Regions from separate parts of the Chryseobacterium sp. G0162 genome, predicted to be linked through region 1. Evidence: riboswitches for the same ligand, from Rfam matches in the RefSeq annotation. Region 1 holds a riboswitch; each other region holds the start of a gene.
What was found. A riboswitch is a leader RNA that binds a small molecule or an ion and turns the genes downstream of it on or off. The one in region 1 is predicted to bind cobalamin.
Positions count from the first base shown of each region.

Region 2: linked by a shared signal. The riboswitch ahead of EG344_RS04360 (T9SS type A sorting domain-containing protein) and the one ahead of EG344_RS18950 (hypothetical protein) in region 1 are both predicted to bind cobalamin.
Region 3: linked by a shared signal. The riboswitch ahead of EG344_RS17615 (acyl-CoA thioesterase) and the one ahead of EG344_RS18950 (hypothetical protein) in region 1 are both predicted to bind cobalamin.

Region 1 is NZ_CP033922.1:4,231,131-4,235,354, reverse strand. Features, by position in the region: gene EG344_RS18960 (siderophore-interacting protein) at 1-634, opposite strand, end outside; gene EG344_RS18955 (helix-turn-helix transcriptional regulator) at 816-1,811, shown strand; cobalamin riboswitch at 2,165-2,359, shown strand; gene EG344_RS18950 (hypothetical protein) at 2,594-2,800, shown strand; gene prpB (methylisocitrate lyase) at 2,801-3,712, shown strand; gene prpC (2-methylcitrate synthase) at 3,699-4,224, shown strand, end outside.
Region 2 is NZ_CP033922.1:946,965-951,188, reverse strand. Features, by position in the region: gene clpP (ATP-dependent Clp endopeptidase proteolytic subunit ClpP) at 45-731, shown strand; gene EG344_RS04360 (T9SS type A sorting domain-containing protein) at 909-2,024, opposite strand; cobalamin riboswitch at 2,090-2,283, opposite strand; gene EG344_RS04355 (esterase-like activity of phytase family protein) at 2,541-3,809, shown strand.
Region 3 is NZ_CP033922.1:3,904,986-3,909,209, reverse strand. Features, by position in the region: gene EG344_RS17620 (hypothetical protein) at 1-692, shown strand, start outside; cobalamin riboswitch at 727-908, shown strand; gene EG344_RS17615 (acyl-CoA thioesterase) at 1,024-1,407, shown strand; gene EG344_RS17610 (HD domain-containing protein) at 1,455-2,045, opposite strand; gene EG344_RS17605 (XAC2610-related protein) at 2,047-2,745, opposite strand; gene EG344_RS17600 (PadR family transcriptional regulator) at 3,303-3,632, shown strand; gene EG344_RS17595 (PspC domain-containing protein) at 3,644-4,224, shown strand, end outside.

The sequences.
Region 1 (4,224 bases):
CCGGTAATATCTGCTGCTTTACAACTTCTGGAAGGCGGCTGCCTTTCTGAGGATATTCATTATGAATCCAAATAAAATTGATGTCTGCTAACGTCTGTAGCTCCTGTTCATCCACCTTACCATCTACTTCAAGGATACAGGTTCCTTTTGCAGAAGGGGGTAAATCTTCAAGAATAGCAGCAATCACCGGAATTCCTGTTGCATCGGCAACGAGTAAATAATTATCTGCCTCGGCATACAATTCTGTTTTCCCGTTCTTCATTAAAATTCCCAATAAATCTCCTTTTTTTGCATTAATCGCCCATGCTGAAGCCGGTCCTTCATCTCCATGAGCCACAAAATCAATCCAAATCTCATTTCGGACAAGATCAATGCCCCGATGCGTATACGTTCTGATAACGGGACGGGTCTCCTCAGGCTGAGGTTTCCATTCCGTTTTTTCATAATCAAATTCTGGGAAATAAATTCGATCAACTCCTTGAGGCGGAATAAGAATTTTATTATTCACTCCAATTGTCGTGTTGGCAATCAATGGGACGCTTTCCCCTGTAAGAAAGATCCGGATATAATGAGGTGTAATGTATTTTTTCCCGGTCACGGTGAATTCCCCTTGTATAGTCTCCGTTTTTTTCATGATATCTTCTTTTCTGTTATTTCCTATTTGATTTCAATTGATAAAACAAAACATATTATTAAGAATCATTCTAAATAATTATTATCTTTGTGCAAAACTAATAAGTAAAACGGAAGGATGAGGTATGCAAAAGGGAGTAAAAAGTCCGCAAAAAGGAAAATTTTAATCAAAACAAATAAGGATGGCATTAAGAGTCTACGATGATAAAATTGGAGGAACATTGGTGGAAAGAAAATATCCCAATGCCTATTTTATAAACGATGGTGATATCAGAGAGTATGTTACTCATTTGAAACCTCCTTATGGAGAAGGGTTTTATCATGAAATCTGCTTTGAAAATGTTCATATCGGTTTTGGAAATGTTTCTCTCAAAAACAAGGTATTATTATACTTTGAAGCTGACTTTGACAGTGTTGAGATGCACTTTTCACTGAAAGGCAGAAGCGCTGCTCTTTCAGATAATTTTGGTTATAAAGTATGTTTTGACAGCTACCAGCATAACATTATTTATGCTCATCAGATGTCCGGTCAGATGGAATTTGACGGTCATGAAATGCAGATCCTGGAAATCAATTTAGCCCCTGCTTTTTTTACAAAATTTCTTCCCGAAGACTCAGACGTATTCAATACATTCAGAAATGCCATTGAAAAACAGCATTCATGCCTTATCAATCCGCATCATAACCGGATCAGTCTGGAAATGTATCAGATTCTGAATGACATCATCCATTGTGAGCGTAAAGGTATTTTCAAAAGAATTTATCTTGAAGCAAAAGTGGCAGAACTTCTCCTTTTACAACTGGAACAGCTTTTTAAAAGTGAGTCCTCCTCCTCTCTTCTCAAAAAAGATGAAGAGAAAATATATGCAGTGAGAGATTTTATCATTAATAATCTTGACCAAAACTGTTCATTAGTAGATCTCGCTCATCAAGTAGGGACCAATGAATTTACATTAAAAAAAGGTTTTAAGGAACTGTTTGGAACTACCGTTTTCAATTTCTGGAATGATACAAAGATGGAACAGGCAAAAAAAATGCTTCTTGAAGGAGACTTAAACATCAATGAAATCTCTGATATTATCGGATATAAGAACCCAAGACATTTTTCAGCAGCATTTAAAAGAAAGTATAATTTAATTCCTAGTAAACTTAGGAATACCAATGGTATAACTCACTAAATTATTAAATGATTTCAACCGATATTTACCAATGATGACTTTCTCAAAATCTGTAGTTATTTTCTAATTTTCACCCTAGATTATTAGGCTTAATCGGTCTATTTTCAAATATAAAAATTACCCATAAAAACACATTCTTTATTTTATTTCATTTAACATTCAGGTGTATTTGTTAATGATTTGGTAATAAAAAAACACTACAAAAAGACTGATTTTTATCATACCACCAAAAAACAAAGATCCACAAAACAAACATTATCAATTCATTACCCAAAATTAATTATTGTTTACATAAAATATTTTGTCGTTCTTATAAAATGGCTATATTTACCACCAAGGAGTTCTTAACACCTTCTTTATCAACCGAAATTGGTTACACTTAGCTGTGTATTAAAAGGGAATCGTGTGCAAATCACGAACTGTCGCGCAACTGTAAGTAACAACTAAAGGTTTTTATCAAATCAATATCCACTGTATACTCCGGTCTATGGGAAGGATGATAAAAACTGTTACAAGTCAGGAGACCTGCCTATTTCGTAGTGACGATGCTTTCGCGATCTGAAGCTTATAGTCAGGTATGATACGGTATGGATAATTGTGTGATAAAATTGTTTATCAAGTTGTTTCATTTTTTGAGATAGATACTGGCAGAACAGCATGTGCTTATTTTGTGGGTCTGTACCTCATCCGTGTCCCCTTTCCATAATTTTTCTTTCTCACAAAACATCGTGAAGTTTATCTAGAACTTTTTATTGGGTTTAATCTATGTAAAAAGTTAAAAAATGTACCAAGCCAATCACGATTATGCATCTATGAATAACAGATCTATGACAGAGATCTTGTTCTATGGAGTTTCGAAAAAAATGCAGTCTCCATACCCATTAATAGCTCATCTGATTTCTTCAGATCATTTTCTTTTTACCGCACAACAGCAGCATAGCAACTCTTCTTTCTTATCGCACAAATTTCAACTAAACTATAAATATTAAATGACTAAAAATGAAAACTGGAAGTCGCCCGGTGCTCAGTTCCGGGAGGCCATGCACAAAGAAAGTCCTCTTCAGATTGTAGGAGCCATCAATGCCAATCATGCATTACTGGCCAAACAAGCTGGCTTCAATGCCATTTATCTTTCAGGAGGCGGGGTTGCTGCCGGATCTTTAGGAATTCCGGATCTGGGAATCACCACGCTGGAAGATGTATTAGTAGACATTCAGCGTATTACCAATGTTTGTGATTTGCCTTTATTGGTAGATGTAGATACAGGTTTTGGCCCATCAGCGTTTAATGTCGCCAGAACGGTAAAGTCATTGATCAAAGCAGGAGCTGCTGCTCTGCATATTGAAGATCAGGTAGGAGCAAAACGTTGTGGTCATCGTCCAGGAAAAGAAATTGTAAGCAAAGAAGAAATGGTAGACCGATTGAAGGCTGCTGCTGACGCGCGTACCGACGAAAACTTCGTAATCGGAGCCAGAACAGATGCCTTTGCCAATGAAGGATTGGAAAAAACCTTAGAAAGAGCAGCGGCTTATAAAGAAGCTGGTGCTGATTTCATTTTCGCAGAAGCAGTCCCCGATTTAAGCTTCTATCAAAAATTTGTAGATGCTACAGGAATCCCTGTATTGGCCAATATCACCGAGTTTGGAATGATCAATCTATACACGGTTGATGAATTGAAAAATGCAGGAGTAGGATTGATCCTCTACCCTCTTTCAGCCTTCCGTGCTGCCAATAAAGCCGCATTGAATGTCTATGAACACATTCGTAAAGATGGTACTCAGGCCCATGTATTAGACACGATGCAAACCAGAGAAGAACTCTACCAAAGCATTGGATACCATGACTATGAACAAAAATTAGATAACCTTTTTAAACAAAATATTAGTAATGTCAACGAATAGCGAACCAACATTCAAGCCTAAGAAAAGCGTAGCCCTTTCAGGAGTAGCAGCAGGTAATACCGCGCTTTGCAGCGTAGGGAAAAGTGGAAATGATCTTCATTACAGAGGATATGATATTCTGGATCTGGCAGAGAAAGCAGAATTTGAAGAAGTAGCTTATCTTTTGATCTATGGCCAGCTGCCTACAGGAGCTCAGTTGAAAAATTATAAAGCCAAATTAAAATCCCTTCGGGGACTTCCGCATTCTGTAAGAAATATTTTAAAGAGTATTCCGGCAGCGGCTCATCCTATGGATGTCATGCGTTCTATGGTATCCGCTATTGGAAGTATTCAGCCTGAAAAAGATGATCACAATGTAGCCGGAGCACGAGATATTGCGGATAAATTATTAGCTTCATTCAGTTCCGGACTTTTATACTGGTACCATTACACCCACAATGGTAAGGAAATCAATGTAGAAACAGACGATGATACGATTGGCGGGCATTTCCTTCACCTTTTACATGGTAAAA
Region 2 (4,224 bases), 2.0 Mb from region 1:
ATTTAAACGTTGAAAATAGTATTAAAATAATACATAATATAAATATGGACATTAAAAAAGAATTCAGAGATTTCTCTGTAAAACATTTAGGAAACAACGGTCTGGTTACCGATCAGTATATGGGAATGTATGGACCAACGAATCTTACTCCATACATCATGGAAGAAAGAAGATTAAACGTTGCTCAGATGGACGTTTTCTCTCGTTTGATGATGGACAGAATTATCTTTTTGGGAACAGGAATTGACGATCAGGTAGCGAATATCGTTACTGCTCAGCTTTTATTCTTAGAAAGTGCAGATCCTTCTAAAGATATTCAAATCTACATCAATTCTCCTGGTGGTAGTGTGTATGCAGGATTAGGTATTTACGACACTATGCAGATCATTAAGCCGGATGTAGCAACAATCTGTACAGGTATAGCTGCTTCAATGGGAGCTGTATTATTGGTGGCAGGAGAAAAAGGAAAACGTTCTGCACTTAAACACTCAAGAGTTATGATTCACCAGCCTTCAGGAGGAGCTCAGGGAGTTGCTTCTGATATGGAAATCAACTTAAGAGAGATGTTGAAATTGAAGCAGGAGCTTTATGATATTATCGCTCTTCATTCAGGACAGACTTATGAGTGGGTAGAGAAATCTTCCGATAGAGATTACTGGATGACTTCTGAAGAAGCTAAAAACTTCGGAATGGTAGATGAGGTTTTACAGAGATCTACAGAAAAAAAATAATTGATTGTATAATCATATTGAAAAACGCATCCAATTTGGATGCGTTTTTTTTGTTTGCCACGAATGCACGAATTGCTATAACGAAAATAACAATTGAAGACGTGATATTCCCCTCCTCCGGAGGGGTGTCAAAAATTCAAAGAATTTTTGACGGGGTGGTCCAAACCATAGCCCTTTCTACTTCTTCACAATTTTATGCACCGTAGAGCCACTTTTCGTCTTAACCTCAACCCAATAGATTCCGGTATTTAAGGCTTTAAGATTAATCTTTGTTGCCTGTGAAGTCATTACTTTCTGCCCTAAAGAAGAATAAATATTTACTTCTTTCACCTTTTCAGAACTTTCAATCTGAATAAAATCACTCGTTGGATTAGGATAAATATTGAATAAGGCCTTTTTATTTACAGAAGAGACGGATAGTGTAGCGTTACTTGCCTCAGTAGGAGTGAAAGGTCTTCTTTCTCCGAAGCTTAATCCCAACCAGCTATTGTTACTCAATTGTATCTGGCTAAGATCATTCTTTTTCTGCCAGCTGGAAAGATCTTTTCCTGTATATAATTTCCAGTTTTCTGCTCCAGAGTTGTTTCCCGTGAAGGCATTTAATGACAGACTGGAAATTTGATTATTGCCAGAAGTGAAATGGAAATATGAAGCTTGGGATTGAATTAGCTGTAAAGCCTGTGCTGCTGTTATACTGCCATTATATTGAATTCCAAAAACGAAGGAGTTGGCTTCACCATGAGAGTTATTGGTTCCAAAATCTACAACAACAAGACTTTTATTAGTTCCTGTACCAATCCAATTGGTAATTTGAGATGAGGTATACCATTGGGAGCTGTAAGCCGGTACAGGAGCTGATGGTGGAGTGTCGATTTCATCAATACCATAGGTAATACCAAACCACAATCCATCTGTTAAAGCAGTATAACCTACACCATTATTTTGATTGGACATATTCCCGGCATTGGGACCAGACCAGGTAATCCAGTAATCATCTGTACTTGGAGTATGGTTATTGTATGCGAAACTGTATAAAAACCCTGAAGGAATATCAGCCTCTATTGCAGGTTCTGCCGCCGCAATCGCATTAATCATGTCTTCCGCCATTAAATTATTACCATCAAAACGATAGCCCCACGCATAGGAGGCAGGTGTATTAGTGTCATTGAAATCGGCAATGAAGTAAGCCTTTTTGGAGCCGGTTCCTACCCAAAACTTAATGTCGTTTTCAGTGAATTGAGCAAAGAAAAACTGCATACAAAGCAGTAAGAAAAAAAGAGAGATTTTTCTCATAATATAATTAAATTAAAGTTTTATTCCCGAAACTTATTTATTGACAGGATGATTTTTCATCCTGAAATTAAATGGGTATTTAAGGCAGGTCTCCTGGCTCGCATCCTATAGCCAACCTTCCCGGATGTTGATCCAGTGGTATAATTAATAGCTATAGGTAAAAACAGCTTACAGTTGCGGGTACAGCTCAAGATTTGAATAATATTCTCACTTGATTCCCTATTGTGAACAGTGTTCAACCTTAAAAACGGTGCAAATATATCATATAAATTTTTGATGTCTGTTTTGTGAATTACATAGCAATGTTCAGTTTTTTCTGATGTTGAATTGTATTTTTAATAATGGGTTTTATTGATTGATAATGAATTGGGTTTTAATTTTGGGTTTTCGAAGTTAAATTTCAATTTTTATTGTTTATATTGAATTCATCTCAAGGTTATATTGTTAAAATACAATTAGCATTACATTTAAGATCAGTTTATAATCAAGTTATACTTTCGCGCCATAAAAGTTAATATGAAAAAACTACTATTATCTGCTTTGATGATGGCTTCATTATGGTCATGCAGTAAAGATGATGACAACAATGTAAATAACCAGGATATTAATTATTCTAAGCTTCCTCAGGAGTTTCCGTTTTCAAAAATGGCAACAATAAACGGAGTGGATGTTATTAATGGCGGATTTGGATCCGGCGCAGCCGCCCATCCTACAAGAAAAGGAGAATTTTATGTCATTACAGACCGTGGCCCGAACACAGATTACCTAAGTGGGAAAAAGTTTTTAACCCCCAATTTTACACCAACGATAATGCATTTTAAAATTAATGCAGAAGGGAATGTGGAAGTCATTAAATATATTAAACTTAAAAACCCATCCGGTCAGCCTATTACAGGACTTCCAAATCCTGTAGGAATGGGAAGCACGGGAGAAGTGGCTTATGATGCGGCTGGAAATATTCTGGGTACGGATAAATATGGTTTAGACAGTGAAAGTATTGTGGCAGCACCCGACGGGACATTCTGGGTTTCTGATGAATACGGACCACACATCGTTCATTATAACGCTGATGGAGTAGAGTTAGAAAGAATAAGTCCGATTGGGGTAAATACAGGAAACAGAAAACTACCTGCAGTGTTAGCTAAAAGAAGAGCGAACAGAGGGATGGAAGGCCTTTGTATGACTCCGGACGGAAAAACACTGGTAGGAACCATACAATCGATGATGTTTGTTCCTTCAAAGGCGCTGGCAACGAATACAACCTTAACGAGAATCGTAACTTTCGATATCAGTACGGGGCAAACGAAACAATATCTATATAAACAAGATGGTGGAGCTTCCGATTCGGTTTGTGATATTACAGCATTAGGCAATAATGAATTCCTTGTCATTGAAAGAGATGGTAATTTCGGAACACAGGGCGGAATTAAAAAAGTATACAGAATCAACCTAAGTGATGCAACAGATGTAACCGGAACCGACCTTGCAGCGGTAGATGGGATGAAGGTAAACGGAAAAGCCCTGGAGCAGTGTACATGGGATGAGCTTACCAAAGCAGGAATTAAACCTGTTTCAAAAAAAATAGCCGCAGATCTGGTTGCAAAATTAGGATATGAACATGATAAATTTGAAGGGATTGTTTATTTAGGAAACAATAAACTAGCTGTTTTCAATGATGATGATTTTGGGGTGGTAGATGATGGAAACGGAAATCCTAAAGCGAAGATACTACCTAAAACGGGGAAGGTAGACAAGGGAACTATGTATATAGTCGATATTCAATAATTAGATTTTTTTAACGGAAAGCGGCGGGATTTATCCCGCCGCTTTTTATTGTATAGATTAATAGAAATGGACTTTATCCTGTTTTAATAAGAATAGATCTTCCAGAATCTTTGTCATTCCGTCGGAATCTAAAACGGAATGTTTAGAATAGCTGTGTAGAGATTCTTCCTTCGTCAGAATGACAAACTGTATGGTTATTTTTTAGTTTTTAAATTGAATGTTTGAAGAATATATTCAATAGAAACGGGCTTTAGCCCGTTTACATGATCAGTGAAATTTCCATTGGCTTTAGCCAAAACCTAAAAAAGCCCCTACAATTATCTTCCAAGAGTTTTATTTTGCAGAATCTTTGTCATTCCGTCGGAATCTAAAACGGAATGTTTAGAATAGCTGTGTAGAGATTCTTCCTTCGTCA
Region 3 (4,224 bases), 330 kb from region 1:
AAGGCTATGCCAATGTTCGTGTGCATAAGGATAATTACAGGAAAATTGTAGATAAGATCCGCATGCGCAAAGGGGATGTTTTTGTTTATGTAAAGCCTGCTCCCGGAGAAACGGAATGGATCTGGATCAAATATCCTGAAAAGCAGGACGAGGACAAACCTTTTGTACGCTATGAAACCCTTGACAAAGAAGGAATGGTGAACAAAGAGCGCATTGCCTTTGTTGATCAGCTTCCCGCCTATACACCTTCTAAATCTAAAAACGGAAAATCACTGATCTTTACAGATAATTCTGACCCTAAAATTCCTACTGCCCAGAGAAGTAAAGTGGTGATTGACATATATCCATCTAATGCCAGTTACCGTAAAAAGGAAAAAGATGCCGAAGGAAAGCTTCTTACCATTGATAAAGTAAAACCATGGGGAATTGGAAATGATCTTCCTGAAGGAATGACGGAGATTAAATCAATCAGACTTCAACAACCTGGAAGAGGTTCTGTTTTCGTGAGAGAAGCCATCAAAAATATGTTCCAGCCTACCATGGATTTCAACAATATTGGAGTAACCTCTCTGGACAATGACAACATTTTCCTTTACATGATCAATGGTTCCGGCGAAAACAGATATACAACCCTTTGGACTATCAAGAAGGGAAGAGTAATCAGCCAGATTATTTATCATAATCCGGAATAAATTCATTAATTTTGCAGCCGAAAAAGTTTTACGCTTATTCATCATAGAAACTGGTTCTGCATAACCGCAGATTAAAAGGGAACCGTGTGAAAATCACGGACTGTCGCGCAACTGTAAGTAACTGAAATCTTTATCAAAAGATCCACTGTGCGAGGCATGGGAAGGAGATAAAAGATGTTACAAGTCAGGAGACCTGCCGATTTCTTAAACAAGAAACTTTCGCGATTTGAAGTTTTATTGATCTGATGGATTCTTTCAGGGGCCTCCAACGTTCCTGTCATTATTCTGTTGTTTTGATACGATTTCATTTCGCCTTAATTAATAATGAAATATGACTACAGAAGAAAGAATTGAAGCTGCAGAAACCAGAATCTTTAAAGCGGTTTTCCCTAACACAACCAATCATTACGATACTCTTTTCGGAGGTACAGCCATGCAGCTTATGGATGAAGTAGCCTTTATTGCTGCGACCCGTTTCGCAAGAAAAAGAGTGGTAACAGTAAGCAGTGACAAAATCGATTTTAAAAAACCAATTCCTGCCGGAACAATTGTAGAACTGATCGGAAAAGTTTCATATGTTGGAAAAACCAGTATGAAAGTAAGTGTTGAGATCTACACAGAACAAATGTACTCTTACGAAAGAGAAAAAGCAATTGTGGGAGACTTTACTTTTGTAGCAATTGATGAATTCAAGAAACCAATCCAGATCTTATAAATAAAAGTTTCGGGCGGCCTTTGGCCGCCCGAAACTTTTCATACTATTTATTTTAAAACTTTTTCCGTTTCCAGACCTTTCCTCAGTAACAGTTCAAAGGCCTCTCCCATTTCATCCGAAGCTCTGGTAATGGCATTTTCAAGCATATTTCTGATCTGCTTTTCGGTAACCCCAGCCTCTGTCCAGCTTTTTCCTGAAGTATAGGAGTTCAGAATAAAAGGCATAATCCTGTCAATAGAACAGGCAAAAATGGCATCCGGAGTTGCCTCTTCCTCAAACTCAAGCCATAGATTAAAGAATTCCGAACGTAAAGGCTCATCCAGAATTCCGAAAATTTTCTGTGCAGACATCTTTTCTCTTTCAAACTTTCCTACCATAGCAGCTTCGTCGAAAAGAAAAGTATCACCCGCTTCAATTTCGACAAGATCATGAATGGAAAGCATTCTTATCACTCTCAACAAATCAATATCCATACGGTTTTTAGCATAGGGATAAAGGATTTGGGCCAGAATAATGATCTGCCAGGAGTGTTCTGCTGTATTCTCTCTTCTGGAATCATCTGCATTGTAATTTCTTCTCTGTACATTTTTCAGGGCATCTACAGCCAGGATAAAATCGATTTCTTTCTGGATTTTCATTTTACTTTCCTCTATTATATTGATCTGATGGATATACCTTGGTTCTGGTAGTCCACTTATTATTCTTTTTTTCTTTGATGATAACTTTCACATAGCCATCTTCGCTTTCGTCTTCTTCTTTTTCAAGCACTTTATCGAGTCCTTTATTTGGAATGACTTCATATTCTGTAGTAAAAAAATTACAACATCCGGATTTTCCAAAGGCAATAAGGCGTTTACGAACCGGATCTGTTTCAAAAAAATCAAAATTATCTGATCCCAACTCTGTAAGTTCTTTACTTTTTACAAACGACATTCTGGTACTATTGAATACATATACATCATAAGATGCTGAACTGTAATTCCCCATATTTCCATTTCTTATCGCCAGATCTTCGGTTCCGTCAAAATTAAAGTCACCAAAAATCACAGGACTTTGTTCATTTGTTAGGGCTATTACTTTTCCACGCTCCAGCCTCTGTCCTTTTCCAAGTTTTAAAACCAGATTATCTGATGTAAAGCTCTGCACTTTACTGTTTTTATTATCAAATACCTCAACAGTTCCTTTATCCATACATTGGTCATCGAAACAATTGTCTATATGAATGATAGCATTATAATTTTTGGATGCCTCTTTAACTTCAAATTGATATTGTCCAAAACATAAAGGACCTAATAGCATAAAAGCGGATATACTCCTGTAATAATTCAAAATATTCATGTTCATAGTAATATTGGATTCAAATGTTTTATAAAAAACTTTCAAACAAAAATACGAATCATAGTTCCGATTTCAAAACTCAAATGTATTTAAACATCTTTAGAGAAATGCTTTTACAAATAATTCGTATCTGAAAACTGCAGCTAAAAGATATCTTACACAATATAACTAATTATACTTTTATTTCCTGTCTTGCCATTCTGTAAGGATCTAAACATCCAAAACATTATTAATCCACTATAGCTAAAAATATTTTATCAGCGATGAAAAACCTAAGTATTTACATTTATCAAAAAAACAATTTTTACGTCCTCTATTTTCCCAAATTCTTAAACTTTTTTGAAGATTTCTTTCTTAAAATTTAATGAGTGAAATTTTACACAAAAATTATTCAACTGATTACCAACACATTAATCATTTCATTTTCAAAATTTCACTACTTTGTATTGCATAATACCATTTTATTTACATATCTTTGTAATGTAAAATTAGAATAGGCTCAACTAGCTAGGAGCATTTTTCTAAAATATAACCTTAATTAACAAAACTTATCAAAGATGAATACTGAAAATACCAAAGCGCAAATGCGAAAAGGAATTCTGGAATTCTGTATTCTAAGTCTCATCAATAATCGCGAAATGTATGTTTCTGATCTTATTGACGAACTGAAAAAAGGAAAACTGGATGTTGTGGAAGGTACCCTCTACCCTCTTCTCACAAGACTTAAAAATGGAGAGTTTCTCTCTTACAGATGGGAAGAATCTACTGGAGGACCACCCAGAAAATATTATCAGATCACAGAAAAAGGAAAACTTTTCCTGGATGAACTTCAAAACACGTGGAATGAGCTTACCGCTTCAGTAAACCAAATTACACAACAACATTAAAAAACAAAGCTATGAACAAGACACTCTCAATAGGACTCGCAGGTTTTTCTTTTACAATAGAAGAACACGCATATATAAAGCTCAGCGATTACCTGAACGCTCTGAGAAGCTCACTTGATGCTTCGGAAGCAGATGAGGTAATGCATGACATAGAAATAAGAATGGTGGAGATCTTCAGAGATTCTCTGGGAAAACGTGAAGTGATCAACGATACGGATGTAGAAAAAGTAATCGCACAGATCGGAACACCTGAAAAGATCGAAGAGCAGGAAGAAGCTTATTTTTCTGAAAAAAATACAACTAAAAATACAAACACAGGAAATCCTTATACAGACAAAAAACAATTGTTCCGTGATCCTGAAAAACAGAAAATTGCAGGGGTTTGCGCAGGTTTAGCTCATTATGTAGGAATGGACATTACTGCCATGAGAGTTATCTGGGTAGTTGTTTTCTTAGTAATGATTCCTGCCGCAGGAAGTGCTTTAGTGATCTTACTTCTTTATTTAATCCTTTGGTTAGTACTTCCAAAAGCACAAACCGCTTCAGATTTCCTGAAGATGCAGGGAAAGCCTATGAACTTCGACAATCTTAA